DNA from 2 places in the Geomicrobium sp. JCM 19055 genome. Region 2 is predicted to be linked to the other one. Evidence: riboswitches for the same ligand, from Rfam matches in the RefSeq annotation. Region 2 holds a riboswitch; the other holds the start of a gene.
The links. Region 2 has a riboswitch for FMN ahead of JCM19055_RS11905 (ECF transporter S component). Riboswitches for the same ligand answer to the same signal wherever they lie in the genome.
Positions count from the first base shown of each region.

Region 1: linked by a shared signal. The riboswitch ahead of ribD (bifunctional diaminohydroxyphosphoribosylaminopyrimidine deaminase/5-amino-6-(5-phosphoribosylamino)uracil reductase RibD) and the one ahead of JCM19055_RS11905 (ECF transporter S component) in region 2 are both predicted to bind FMN.

Region 1 covers NZ_BAXL01000029.1:11,588-18,139, forward strand. The annotation lists gene JCM19055_RS20065 (bifunctional 3,4-dihydroxy-2-butanone-4-phosphate synthase/GTP cyclohydrolase II) at 1-621, opposite strand, end outside; gene JCM19055_RS30565 (hypothetical protein) at 618-755, opposite strand; gene JCM19055_RS30570 (riboflavin synthase) at 763-1,146, opposite strand; gene ribD (bifunctional diaminohydroxyphosphoribosylaminopyrimidine deaminase/5-amino-6-(5-phosphoribosylamino)uracil reductase RibD) at 1,195-2,241, opposite strand; FMN riboswitch at 2,429-2,576, opposite strand; gene JCM19055_RS20080 (MTH1187 family thiamine-binding protein) at 2,708-3,043, opposite strand; gene JCM19055_RS20085 (hypothetical protein) at 3,123-3,317, opposite strand; gene JCM19055_RS20090 (hypothetical protein) at 3,314-3,694, opposite strand; gene JCM19055_RS24815 (PAS domain S-box protein) at 3,929-4,183, shown strand; gene JCM19055_RS20095 (sigma-54-dependent Fis family transcriptional regulator) at 4,194-5,288, shown strand; partial or broken gene JCM19055_RS32365 (acyl-CoA dehydrogenase family protein) at 5,532-6,552, shown strand, end outside.
Region 2 covers NZ_BAXL01000012.1:92,611-99,162, reverse strand. The annotation lists partial or broken gene JCM19055_RS23845 (ABC transporter permease) at 1-940, opposite strand, end outside; gene JCM19055_RS23840 (hypothetical protein) at 998-1,510, opposite strand; gene JCM19055_RS23835 (ATP-binding cassette domain-containing protein) at 1,446-1,919, opposite strand; gene copZ (copper chaperone CopZ) at 2,096-2,299, shown strand; gene JCM19055_RS11915 (cyclase family protein) at 2,345-2,866, shown strand; gene uvsE (UV DNA damage repair endonuclease UvsE) at 2,858-3,814, opposite strand; FMN riboswitch at 3,997-4,140, shown strand; gene JCM19055_RS11905 (ECF transporter S component) at 4,319-4,921, shown strand; partial or broken gene JCM19055_RS11900 (TRAP transporter large permease) at 4,963-6,241, opposite strand; gene JCM19055_RS29475 (TRAP transporter small permease) at 6,242-6,472, opposite strand; gene JCM19055_RS29470 (TRAP transporter small permease) at 6,426-6,552, opposite strand, start outside.

The DNA of each region.
Region 1 (6,552 bases), on a different contig from region 2:
TTCTGCGATGGCTGCTGCTTGTCGTTGACGGTATTCAATCAATTTTTCTATCGAAATAATAGGGATTTGATGTATTTGAGAGAATTCCAAGAGCTCTGGAACTCTCGCCATCGTTCCGTCTTCATTCATAATTTCGCAAATCACACCAACTTCTTTTGCACCTGCAAGCCTGGCGAGATCAACCGTTGCTTCGGTGTGACCTGCTCGTTCTAGTACACCATTGTTCTTTGCAATGAGTGGGAAGATATGGCCTGGACGCTGCATATCAAACTCGGAAGTATAATCGTTTGCGAGTGCTTGAATTGTCGTTGCCCGTTCTTCAGCCGAGATTCCTGTCGTACTTGATGCATGATCAACACTAATCGTAAAAGCTGTTTCATGTGGGTCGGTTGATTCATCCGTCATGAGTGGCAAGCGCAAGCGCTTCGCAATCGCTTTTGTAATCGGGGCACAAATGAGTCCACGAGCATGTGTCGCCATAAAATTGACGGTCTCGGTCGTAATTCGATCACCAAGTGCGACTAAATCGCCTTCATTTTCACGGTCTTCCCGATCACAGACGATGACCATTCCTCCTGCTCGCAACGTATCGATTGCTTCGTCAATTGTATGGAAAGTCATGAGGTTCTCCTTTCGAGTAACTTCTCCACGTATTTCCCAAGTTGATCAACCTCAAGATTCACTGAGTCTCCGACCATAATGGTTTGGAATTGTGTCACGTCTTTTGTATGGGGAATGATGGATACAGTCATCACGTTCTCTTTAATATCTGCAATTGTTAAACTTGTACCGTTGATTGCAACCGAACCTTTTTTTTATCATGTACTTCGTCAATTGCTCAGGAACAGCGACTTCATAAAGGGTTGAACCTTCTAACTCCGTCATCTGTTGAATCGTTCCCGTGCCATCTACATGACCTGCAACAAAATGTCCGCCGACGCGATCATTCATACGCATTGATCTTTCAAGATTCACAGTATTACCTTTATTCAAATGGTTCAGTGTTGAATGAAGTAACGTTTCTTGCATAATGTCTGCTGTAAATGTCGTCTTCGTGTGCGTACGAACGGTCAAACAGACGCCAGAAACAGAGATGCTGTCACCAATTTGCACATCCTCTAATACGACGTTTGCCCGGATGGTCACTGTTATTGAATCTTGAACGTCTCAAGTTCTTCAATCGTGCCAACCTCTTCAACAATGCCTGTAAACATCCTCTTCACCTACAATCGCTGTTATTTTTATATCTCCATCAATGTGTTCAATACGCTCATATGTCACTTGAAGTGCATCCTTAAGCTGTACCGCACCGCTGCCTGCTATAAAACCATGAGCATTTGTTCCACCAATTAGTTTCGGAGCTAGATAAGTAATCGTTCTTTGTACAACACGATCCGCAAAGAAAGCACCATGGATCGTTGCTCCACCCTCTACTAATAGCGATATAACATTGCGATTCCCTAAGTCTTGTAAAACAGATTCGGGTGTTACTTTTGAAAGCGTAACGATTTGTTTCGTTGTTTCAAAAACTGACGGTTGTTCCGTATAAATAATCGTTGGATAAGTGTCGGTTAATAACTTTGAGCTCCTTGGAATGCGTAAATTACGATCCAAAACGACTCGAATTGGTTGCACGTAAGGATCTCTTGACGTAAGTGCTGGGTTGTCTTGAATCACCGTTTCAACCCCAACGAGAATGGCATCATGATTCTTTCTTTCCACATGACCATCACTTCTTGAAGCTTGGCTTGTAATCCACTGACTTTCCCCTTGTGAGGTAGCCGTCTTGCCATCCAATGAACCCGCCATTTTCAAGGTGACGTAAGGCTTTTTCGTTTTCATCCAGTGAATATATGCACGATTCATACGCCTTGCCTCTTCTTCAAGCATACCAACATCAACAGTAATTCCTGAACGTTCAAGCACTTTCACACTCTTTCCTTGCATTTCAGGATTTGGATCAAGCATGGCGATGACGACTTGGGATACATTTGCTTGAATTATTGCTGTTGTACACGGTCCCGTTCGTCCCTGATGTTGACACGGTTCTAACGTGACATATAACGTTGATCCTCTCGCTCGTTCACCAGCCATTTGAAGAGCATGAATCTCAGCGTGAGCTTCTCCCGCTCGTAAATGTGCACCGACGCCAACAATCTCACCTTCGTTCACAATGACTGCACCGACCGTCGGATTTGGAGACGTTTGCCACTTACCATCTTGGCTTGCTCTAAAGCAAATTTCATATACTCATTCTGGTTAGACATTTTCTCCCTTTCCTCTACACCTCTAAATTGGCATCAAAAAAACTTCCTGAAGAGAACTTCAGGAAGTTTAAGAAATCGTTAAAGTGAGCACCTACGCATACACGTGTGCCATTCGTACGGTATAACAAATAAGCTAAGCATACTCGCTCAGTTGTACCGTTTCCTCACTTCTCCCATCCAGACTTTAACTGTCGGCTCTGGAGTTTCACCAGATCCACCGAATCGAAAACATTCGACCCGGGTCACGGACTGAAAGGCTTTCGCCTTATCACCGCCGGTAGGGAATTTCACCCTGCCCCGAAGTTGTAGATCTATAAAATTGTATACAAACACTATACGACTAGCATTCAGAAAAATCAATAGACATTTTCAAACTAATTTCTATCGTTGCTCATTTAAACGATACGTCACCTTTACTATTCAAATAAAATAAGCATAGGTTAAAAACCTATGCTTATTATGTCAAAAGCTACGCTTTCTGAGATTGTACAGATAGTTTTTTTACCTTCGATGCTCTGCTCTTTACCGTCTCTGCGATCATCGATCCGAACGTTCATCGAAATCCGTTCCCAGTCTCGATTTACAGCTGTCTTGTGTAGCTCTTGCAAAACAACCCATAAATCGTTCATATCGCCTTCAATGATCGTACTCATCGATGTTTTCTCATACGTAATACCATCATAACGATCTAACACTTCATGAAAGTGAGCGATTTCTTGTGAGAAACTCGCTGTTCCTTCTCCGATTGGAGTTAATGTCACATCTGCAAATGCCATGAGTGAACCCTCCGTTTTATAGAATGAACGTGATTGTAGTTGGCTTTACCCTTCTCCCTTTTCTCTAAAACTGAGAAAGTTAATCTTGTGTCCACTCTTCAACGCTCATGACTCCTGCCCATTCATCTTCAGCAGTAAACACGACCTTTTGATCTTCATAAATAAACTCCCCACGCCACTCTCCAATCGTTGAGAACGACAACTCCTGTGAATCTTCATAACCGACTGGACTAACTTGCGCGGTTAATTCATGCCACTCAAGACCTGGTATCATTCCCGTAATAAAAGACGCTTCTTGATTAACCCTGCAAAACTTGGCAACTCCTCATCCTCTGCGAGAGCTAGGTCAACGTCACTTTCCTCTAGCTCATAGGCAAATGAAAAATGACGCTTAATGTGAAACGGATGATCATTTTCATCAGGGTCATATTGGGTTTCCAATTCTACAGAAGTTGTACCGCCAGCTCTTAATCGGTATGGTGGATTAGATAGAGAGACGGATTCCGCTTTTTCTTTATCAAGCGATTCTCGAATGTACATCAGCATATGTTCCACTTGTTCAACGTCTAATTCCAATAACTCTTCTTGTTCTTCTTCTGTGGCTTCCTCTGTAGCCATTGTGATTGCGTATTCTTCACCCAATTGTTGCACTTGTTGCTCCACCTGATTGCACCCACTAAGTGCTACCACGCTTATCGGAACAATGACCCAAGTCGGATATCGAATCGTTAATCCCTCCACAAAAAGTCTTATTATTAGAATGTTCCCTCAATCACACTTGTTAAACTTAATGCTGGTGATCCTTCAATGTTTTAAAATATTTCTGAACATAACAATTCCTTTCGTGATAAACTAATACCATTATGAAAACGTAGAGGTGACTGTATGCACCACCTTACCATGCTCAATGAAGTAGATTTCATGAGAAGCATCGACCAATCGTATGTAGGCATTCTACTTTCTGACTTAGAAGGTCGAATATTTTATGCAAATGAACGGGTGTCAGAAATTTCTGGTGCCCCCCTTGAAGAGATAGTAGGTAAAACGCCGAAAGAAATGGAAGAAGCAGGAATTATTATTAAACAATCGATGGAAGTACTCCAAAAAAAATCCGCTCACAATCTTTCAAAAACTACATAACGATGCGAAAGTGTTCATTACGAGTAAGCCGGTTTACCGAAGTAACGGTGAGATTCAATGTTTCATTGCAAACTATTATGATCTCTCTTCTTTAAATCACTTGTATACCGAACACATGCGAAATATGGAAATGAAATATACCGAACTAAAGCAACTACGCTCACAGTTTTTACATACGGATGATTGGATTGGTGAATCACAAAGTACAAAGCACCTACAAGATCTCGTTACAAAAGTCGCGAACACAGATGCTGTCATTACAATTATTGGTGAATCTGGTGTCGGTAAAGAGATTATTGCCAAAAACATTCACAAGCAAAGTAACCGCCACGATGCTGCTTACATTCAAATTAACTGCGGAGCAATTCCTGAGAACTTGATTGAATCTGAACTCTTTGGGTATGAAAAAGGTGCATTTACAGGCGCCCAATCGTCACGTGAAGGACTACTTGAAGCCGCAAATGGTGGAACATTATTGCTAGATGAAATCGGAGAAATGCCATTACATTTGCAAGTTAAATTACTACGTGTCTTACAAACCAATGAAGTCACCCGCGTCGGTGGAACGAAGCCGAGAAAGTTAGACGTACGGTTCATAGCCGCAACGAACAAAAATTTAGATGACCTTGTACAAGCAGGCCAGTTTCGCGTAGATCTTTATTATCGCTTACAAGTAATTCCGATTTCGATTCCGCGCTACGGGAACGAAAAAAAAGATATACGTCCACTCGTCGACTACTTTTTAGCGAAATATAATCGTAAATATCATAAAAAGAATGTTGTGACTGAAGACGTGATTGAAGCCTTTTATCATTACAGTTGGCCGGGTAATATACGGCAACTAGAAAACCTTCTTGAACATTTAGTCATCTTAACTGAACGTCCTGAAATTGACGTTGATTCGCTACCGAGTGAGATTCGTCAAAACCCTGAACCCTCTACGTTAGACGGCCCGATTCATTCATTAAAGCATGTCAAAGAACAGGCAGAAAAAGAGCATATTCAAAAAGTGCTTCGTCACAGTACTTCAATTCGTGAAGCCGCCAAAGTTCTTCGAGTTGATCACTCAACGTTAGTTAGAAAGATTCAGCGGTACGAGTTGTAACAAAATCCGGTGCATTATCACACCGGGTTTTGGTGCTTTTTTTCACCACTTCATCGATTTATGCTGATTCATTCACATCATGAGGTGGCATGCTTTTTGCATTTTATAATCTCAAACTTACAACAAAGGAGTTCGCTAACTGATGTTACTTGAAGAACAAAAAAATGATGAAAGACGTTGCGAAAAAAAATCGCTCGTGACGTCGTTGCAAAACACGCTGAAGAAGTCGACCGACTCGGTGAAATGCCGTGGGAAAACATCCGAGTCCTCGCTGAAAATGGGCTATTTGGTGTTCATGTGCCTGAAGAATATGGCGGAGCAGGTAGCGACATGTTAAGTCACGTTGCCGTTATCGAAGAAATTGCTAGTGCTTGTGCGTCAACGAGCGTTGCACTGTCTACACAAGCATTAACGATGGCTCCATTCTTACTTGCAGGAACCGAAGAGCAAAAACAAAAATACATTCCACGTCTTGCAAGGGGAGAAGTTCTCGGATCATTTGGAATTACAGAGCCTTCTTCTGGCTCAGACGTTTCAAGTTTAACGACAACAGCAACGAAAGATGGCGATGATTATCTTTTAAATGGCAGAAAGTGTTTATTACGAATGCCGGTGAATCAGAAATCTATGTGTTCGTAACGAGAACATCCGAGGACCGTACAAATGGCATCACACTGTTCATTGCCGAAAAAGGAATGGAAGGACTCACGTTTGGAAACAAAGAAGATAAGATGGGGATTCGCGGCTCTGTGACTCGTGAAGTGTTTCTAGACAATGTTCGTGTTCCGAAGGAGAATATGCTTGGAGACGAAGGGAAAGGCTTCAAAATACTCATGAATGTCTTTAATGAAACCCGCCCTGTCGTTGGTGCACAAGCGGTTGGAATTGCGCAAGGCGCGTATGATTATGCGATTGATTACGTTAAAAATCGTAAACAGTTCGGGAAAACCTTGGACAACTTCCAAATGATTCAAGCGATGGCGGCAGATATGCGTATGAAGATTGAAGCGGCGAGGCTTCTCGTCTATCAAGCAGCTACAAAGCTCGATCAAGGTGAACAAGACGTTGCTCTACACTCTTCCATGGCCAAATGCTTTGCCTCTGATATGGCCATGAGTGTCACGACAGATGCGGTTCAACTCCTTGGTGGCTACGGGTTCATTAAAGAATATCCTGTAGAACGAATGATGCGTGACGCTAAAATTACTCAGATTTACGAAGGAACAAATCAAATCCAGCGTGTCATTATCGGCAACTATATTTT
Region 2 (6,552 bases):
TTCCACTTGATGACATGACTTCTAAATATGCTTGATGAGCCCAATATTGCGGGAAGAAAACGCTCGCTTGTTGGACGAAATTTGGCATAAACTCGATCGGCATCCACAATCCAGAAACGATCGCTCCTCCTAAAGCGAGTACTTGGGTAATGGCGATCCCAGAGTTCTCTGAACGAACAGCCATGCTAATGAGTAAACCAATGGCAGTTGCTGTCATTGAAAGAACAAGTGAGAGTGTGAAGATCGCCATAAGGTTGCCAATCTGAACATCGTATACGAACCATCCAAAACTCAGAAGAATAACAAGTTGCAATAACACGACAACGATAAATGCTAACCATTTTCCGAGTAAATAATGTAACGGGTGTTTTGGACTCGTCGCAAGTCTTGAAATCATACCTTGACGAAGGTCTTTTAAAAGTGAAGATACCATTGATATACAGATGAAAAACGTAAACATAACCGCGTAACCTGGTACGATGTGTGTAATTGCATCAACAGACTGGTCGTCGATCGTTACTGCTTCAAGTTGAAACGGCGCTGTAAACCATTCTTCAGTGAAAACCTCCTCACCAACAGCATTCCTTACGTTTTGCTGGCTTACTTGTAAATGTAGTTGTTGGGACACATTGTCAATGACGCCATAAAGCGCGCCAGCAGTGTCTTCTTGTGTACCATCATAATGAAGCGTTAGTTGCTCACCATGTATTTCAAGTAACGTCGAAATGTCACCACTTTCGAGAAGTTCAGTTGTTGAGTGGGTTGAATCAATTTGTTCAAGGTCAATCGTGTCAATGTGCTGTAGCTGTTCAATGAATGGATCTGTTAACGTCGTGGAATCAGTTACAACGACATGGAGTGAGAGTGACGTTGTGTTTGATTGATTTCCGAAAATGGATGCGAAAATGACAATGAAGAAAATGGGTAACAACAAGGTCCAAAAAAACCAGCCCTTTGTCTCGAAGCATTTTCTTTAACTCAAGTGAAAAGTGGGCATTCATGACTGACCCTCCTCGGATAATGATTGACCTGTTTTTTGTAAGTAGATGTCTTCCAAAGAGGGAGTCACCATTTGTAAATGGTGTACGTCAATGCTGTGCTCTTTCATTATTGTTGTCAGTTGATGAATGAGTCGCAATGGATCGTCGCTAGGAAATACATAGCCGTTTTTAGTCTCTTTTGGTTCCCCTAAATGTTGGAAATGTTTGAGGTCACTTGTATTAATGGATACTTCCACGGCTTTTTTTGCGTTGTTTTGCTTAATCGTTTGTGGGGAATTCATATCGATTACTTCTCCATGATTAAGAAAACAAACGAGGTCACAAAGTTTCTCGATTTCTTCCATATAGTGACTACTATAAATTACGGTTTTATTCGATTCGATTAACGTTTTGACTACGTTATAAATTTCGTTTCGTGAATGAGGGTCTACGCCGACAGTTGGCTCATCCATAATTAATAGCATCGGATCGTGGAGCAACGTGCAACCAATGTTTAAACGGCGTTGCATGCCGCCAGACAATTGTTTTACGATCGTTTTTTTTGCGATCTTCTAATTGAATCGTTTTGAGAACATGATTTATTCTCTCTTTTTGAATGGTTGAAGGAACATTATAAACTTGACTGAAAAACTTTAAATTATCTTCGACCGTTAACGTTTCCTCTAAACAAATGTCTTGAGGAACGTAACCAAGTTGTTGTTTGATTTTTGCAGAATTTCGTTTCGTACTTTCCCCTGCAATCGTAATCTCACCGCGGTCTGCTGACAAAATCATCGTAATTAACTTTAACAACGTAGATTTTCCCGCTCCGTTTGGTCCAACGAGACCGAAGCAAGAACCTTCTGGAATTGATAATGATACGTTTTTAATAACTTGTTTTTTTCCGTATGACTTTGACACTTGATCTATCGTTATCATTTTGTTCACCTCTCGTCTTGTTACTAACCATGGTACGTGAGTGTACCGGAGTTAATTATAAGTAATGAATGAGAGAACGGTGAACGAACATAAGACGTTAAGAAATGAACATGAGAAGCGGGAGGTTTTTGATCGTGCTGTTGTACATGGTACGATAGAGAAGAGGAGGGATCGATATCAAAGATCTATTTTCAGTACAAGGAATGTCTTGTAATCACTGTGTACAAGCAATCGAGACGAGTGTTGGTCAACTTGATGGTGTGACACGTGTTAACGTAGATTTAAACAAGCATCAAGTAGCGGTCGAGTACAACGAAGGAACGATCTCGAAAGAAGCAATCGTAGAAGAGATTGAAGATCAAGGATACGATGTCATCTAAAAACGCCTCGCTTTGCGAGGCGTATCACCGCATTGGGGGATTAGCATGAAGGTAATTGATTTAAGTCAGACCATTCATGATGGAATGGAAGTTTACCCTGGAGATCCAGAAGTTACAATCAATACGGTTTGTACCCTTAGTGAGGATGAGTATGTTGTTCGCCAACTGTCAATGGGTAGCCATACGGGCACGCATGTGGATGCATTTTCACATATGCATGAAAGTGGCTTAACGTTAAGTGAGATTCCACTTCAGCAGTTCCTCGGTCAAGCTGTACGGGTCGACCTACGACGTCCATTTCCAGAAAAGACGGGATTAATCTTTACGGATGCTGTTGATCTTGATCACTATGAACAAATTGTAAAGGCTCATCCTCCATTTGTTGGTGGTGAAATTAGCGAGAAGCTTGAGCGCGCGCTATTAAAGAAACAAATTGTGACCTATACAAATTTAGTCTCATTAGAGCGTCTTCCTAAGTTAGAACCGTTTTTGTTCGTTGGGCTACCACTTAAAATTAAAGACGGTGACGGTTCACCTGTTCGTGCAGTCGCAGTTTTTTTATCGTGAAACAATGCCACCACAATGGCGCTTGTATCCGCGAATTTTTGTGATGTCTTCAATTAGCTTAAGGCAAGCTCGGTCTTTTTCTTTTGCTTCAATCATGACATCAACAGACGTGTTGAGTGATTTTAATACGTCAAGTAACGGACGTATAAAGTCGATGTTTACATAATCTGAATGACTACGAAAAGCATTGTCTGACTTTGGAGAAGAAAGATGAATTTTTGGTGGTTGACCAGTTCTTTCCCACGTTTTAAACAGACGAGGGAGCAGTTCGTGTAGATCTTCATTATCATCATGATTTGCCACGTAATGATGATAATCAAACATCATCGGGAAATCGTGACGTTCACATAGTTCTAGTGTTTCAGTCGTTGTATACGTTTTATCATCATTTTCAAATGTCATCTGCTTTGCAATCGCTTTAGGAATTGATTGGATATTGTGTGAAAAGCGCTTGAGCGCTTCAGAGCGATCATTGTAGGTGCCACCAACATGGATGTTTATGCGAATGTCTTCATGAAGGTTCATTGCTTTACTTAATGCGTAATGATACGTTAAGTCTTTGATTGCGTTATCGGTGACATGCTGTTTTGGACTTGTGAATAGCGTAAATTGATTCGGATGGAAGCTCGTCCGCAATTGATTTGAGTTAACAATTTCGCCAATTTCTTTGTATAAGTGCTTAAAAGGAGTAATATAATCAAAATCGACTTCATCATGAGTCGCAAGCGGAACAATTGATGAAGAAAAACGATACAATGGAATTTGTTGTGCGACGGTGTAAAGAAGAATGCGGCGAGTGCGACGTAAGTTTTCTTCGGTAATCGCGTGTAATTGTGATAGGGCATCTTTTGGATCTAATGATTTGAATCTTGAGAACGTCATCGTTTTTGCAGGGGATGCTTCATAGAGATGTAAAGCATTAGAAACAAACCCAAATCGAATGTGCATATGTGCCTCCTTGCGCGTTTTTGTCTTAGAAAGGGTACCCATCTGGATGAAAACTAAACCTGTTCGGTTCTGTAGCTTTTTGCGAGCATGCGTAAGACTTTTCAGAAAAAAAAGAATTAAATCCGAGTAAACGACTTGACGTTATCAATAAAGTGCAGTAGGATAGAAACATAATAAAATAAATTGGTCTTCGGGGCAGGGTGAAATTCCCGACCGGCGGTGATTCACGATCGTTGTGATTAGTCCGTGAGCTGCTTAAATGTTTAAGTGGTTGATCTGGTGAAATTCCAGAGCCGACAGTAAAGTCTGGATGGGAGAAGATTGCAGAGAATCGTTTGCGATTCTAAGCTTGTATCAGTTGTTGATACATGTTTATTTTGCGAATCATTTGTTTTGATAATTAAGCCCCTTTGTTTTTAAGCAAAGGGGCTTTTCTCATTTTTATCATCAAAACAATGATGCCTCTGTTATCCCTTTTTTTACCGAAGAAGGGAGAGATGAGTTATGAATCAACAAACAAAGACGTTTCGGCTCGTAAGTTACGCAATATTAGGTGCGATGGGAACTGCGTTTATGTTTATTAGTTTCCCAATTCCGTTTTTACCGGCAAACTTTTTGAGTTTGGATTTTAGTGAGATTCCAGTTCTTTTAGCAGCGATTTTATTCTCACCGGTTGCAGGCATTGCAGTTGCTGGGGTTAAGATTGCGCTGTACACGTTGTTTATGGGAGCAGGCGATCCAATTGGTATGGTTACGAACTTTATGGCAAGTTTAGCTTTCGTTTTGCCGATTGCTTACATTTATCGTCGTTTCCGTACGACGAAGAGTCTCGTACTCGGAATTGGTGTCGGTACAGTGTCCTTAACGGTAATTCTTAGTGTATTAAATTACTTTATCTTCTTACCGGCGTATGTATGGCTCGTTGGAATGGATCTTTCTAGCGGTATGATGCTTACGATGGTGTTAGGTGGTATTTTACCTTTTAACTTAATTAAAGGAATTGTCGTTGGTGCGGTTTTTGTGCCTGTATTCTTAAAGCTATACCCACTCCTCAAAAAACAGCGTGTGGGTGCAACGCTTAAGAAGCCGACCGTTCATGAACAATAATACAAAACGATGAACGGCCAAAGTGCCATTCATCGTTTTTTTTATTGCCGTAACTGCAGTAAGCCCATGCTTAGGAAAGGGAAGAACGTGACAATGAGCACGTTAATGATCATCATCAACAGAAATGGTGTGACCGCTCGTACGACACCTTCAAACTTCGTTTCTCCGACTTGTGCTGCAACAAATAATGATACACCAACAGGTGGGGTAATCAGACCAATCGATAAGTTAACGATCATGATAATACCAAAGTGTACCGGGTCCATGCCGATGCTAGTAACGATCGGAAGGAGTATCGGTGTGAGGATGATAACAGACGCAATCGTTTCCATAAACGTTCCGATTAATAAAAGCATAACGTTGATTAGCAATATAATCATAATTGGAGACAATGCTGAGTCCATAATCAAACCTGCAAATGATTGAGGAACTTGCTCTCGTGTTAAGATCATTCCAAATAAAGCTGCAGTCGAAATGATGAACATAATAACAGACGAAGTGACGGCAGATTCTACGAGTATTTTTCGCATAACGCCAAGTGTTAATTGTTTGTATACAAAAATACCGACTAAAAATCCATATACAACCGCGATTGCCGAGGCTTCGGTCGGTGTAAAAAAAGCCACCGTAAATACCTCCTAAAATAATGATGGGCATGAGCAAAGCGAGAAAAGCATCTTTAAATGACGTGCCGATTTTTCTGATGTTCGTTGGTTCTGAAGCGGCTCCGTACCCTTTAATTCTAGAGATAATATAAGCGACGAGCATTAACGACAAGCCAATCATAATGCCTGGCAAAATCCCAGCGATGAACAATGCACCAACCGATGTTCCTGCTGAAACACCGTACAACACGAGTGGTACGCTAGGTGGAATAATAATCCCAGTCGTTCCACCAGCTGCATTAACTGCAGCTGCGAAGTTGCGGTCATAGCCGTTTTTAACCATGGATGAAATTAAAATCGCACCAACTGCGGCGGTTGTTGCGGATGCCGAACCTGAAAGGGCGGCAAAGATTAAACAAGAGACAATTGCAACGTGTGCTAATCCGCCGCGAAATTGTCCGACAAGACTTTTGGCGAAGTCAACGATGCGTTGCGAGATTCCGCCGTGTTCCATTAACTTCCCAGCTAAAATAAAGAAAGGTGCTGCCATTAATGGAAACGAGTCTAAGGCAGCGAACATTCGTTGAGGTAACGTAATTAAGTCGGTTTGTCCACTTGCAATGAAAACGATGACAGATGCAAGGCCGAGGGCAATCGCAATCGGGACGTTGATCAGGAATAATACGAATAGTGCGACAAATAAAAGGATAACCATTTATTCCACCCCTTCGATGCCCTTCTTTGTCGAATCGGTTTGTTCTGGTTGCTTAAGTGCTTTCATAGTGACGTCAAACAGGTTAAGAATCATTAAACAACCGCTTAGTGGGATGACACTATACACATAGCCCATCGGAATGCCGAGTGCTGCTGATCGCTGTATCATAGAGCGATCCATCATTTCAATGCCCTTTACGATTAAGATAAAAAAGAATACTGTACAGACAATGGCTACAACGACGTGAAGGATTTGTGACCATTGTTTTTTTAAGTCTCGTAACGAAAGCTTCTATGCTAATATGTGCGCCG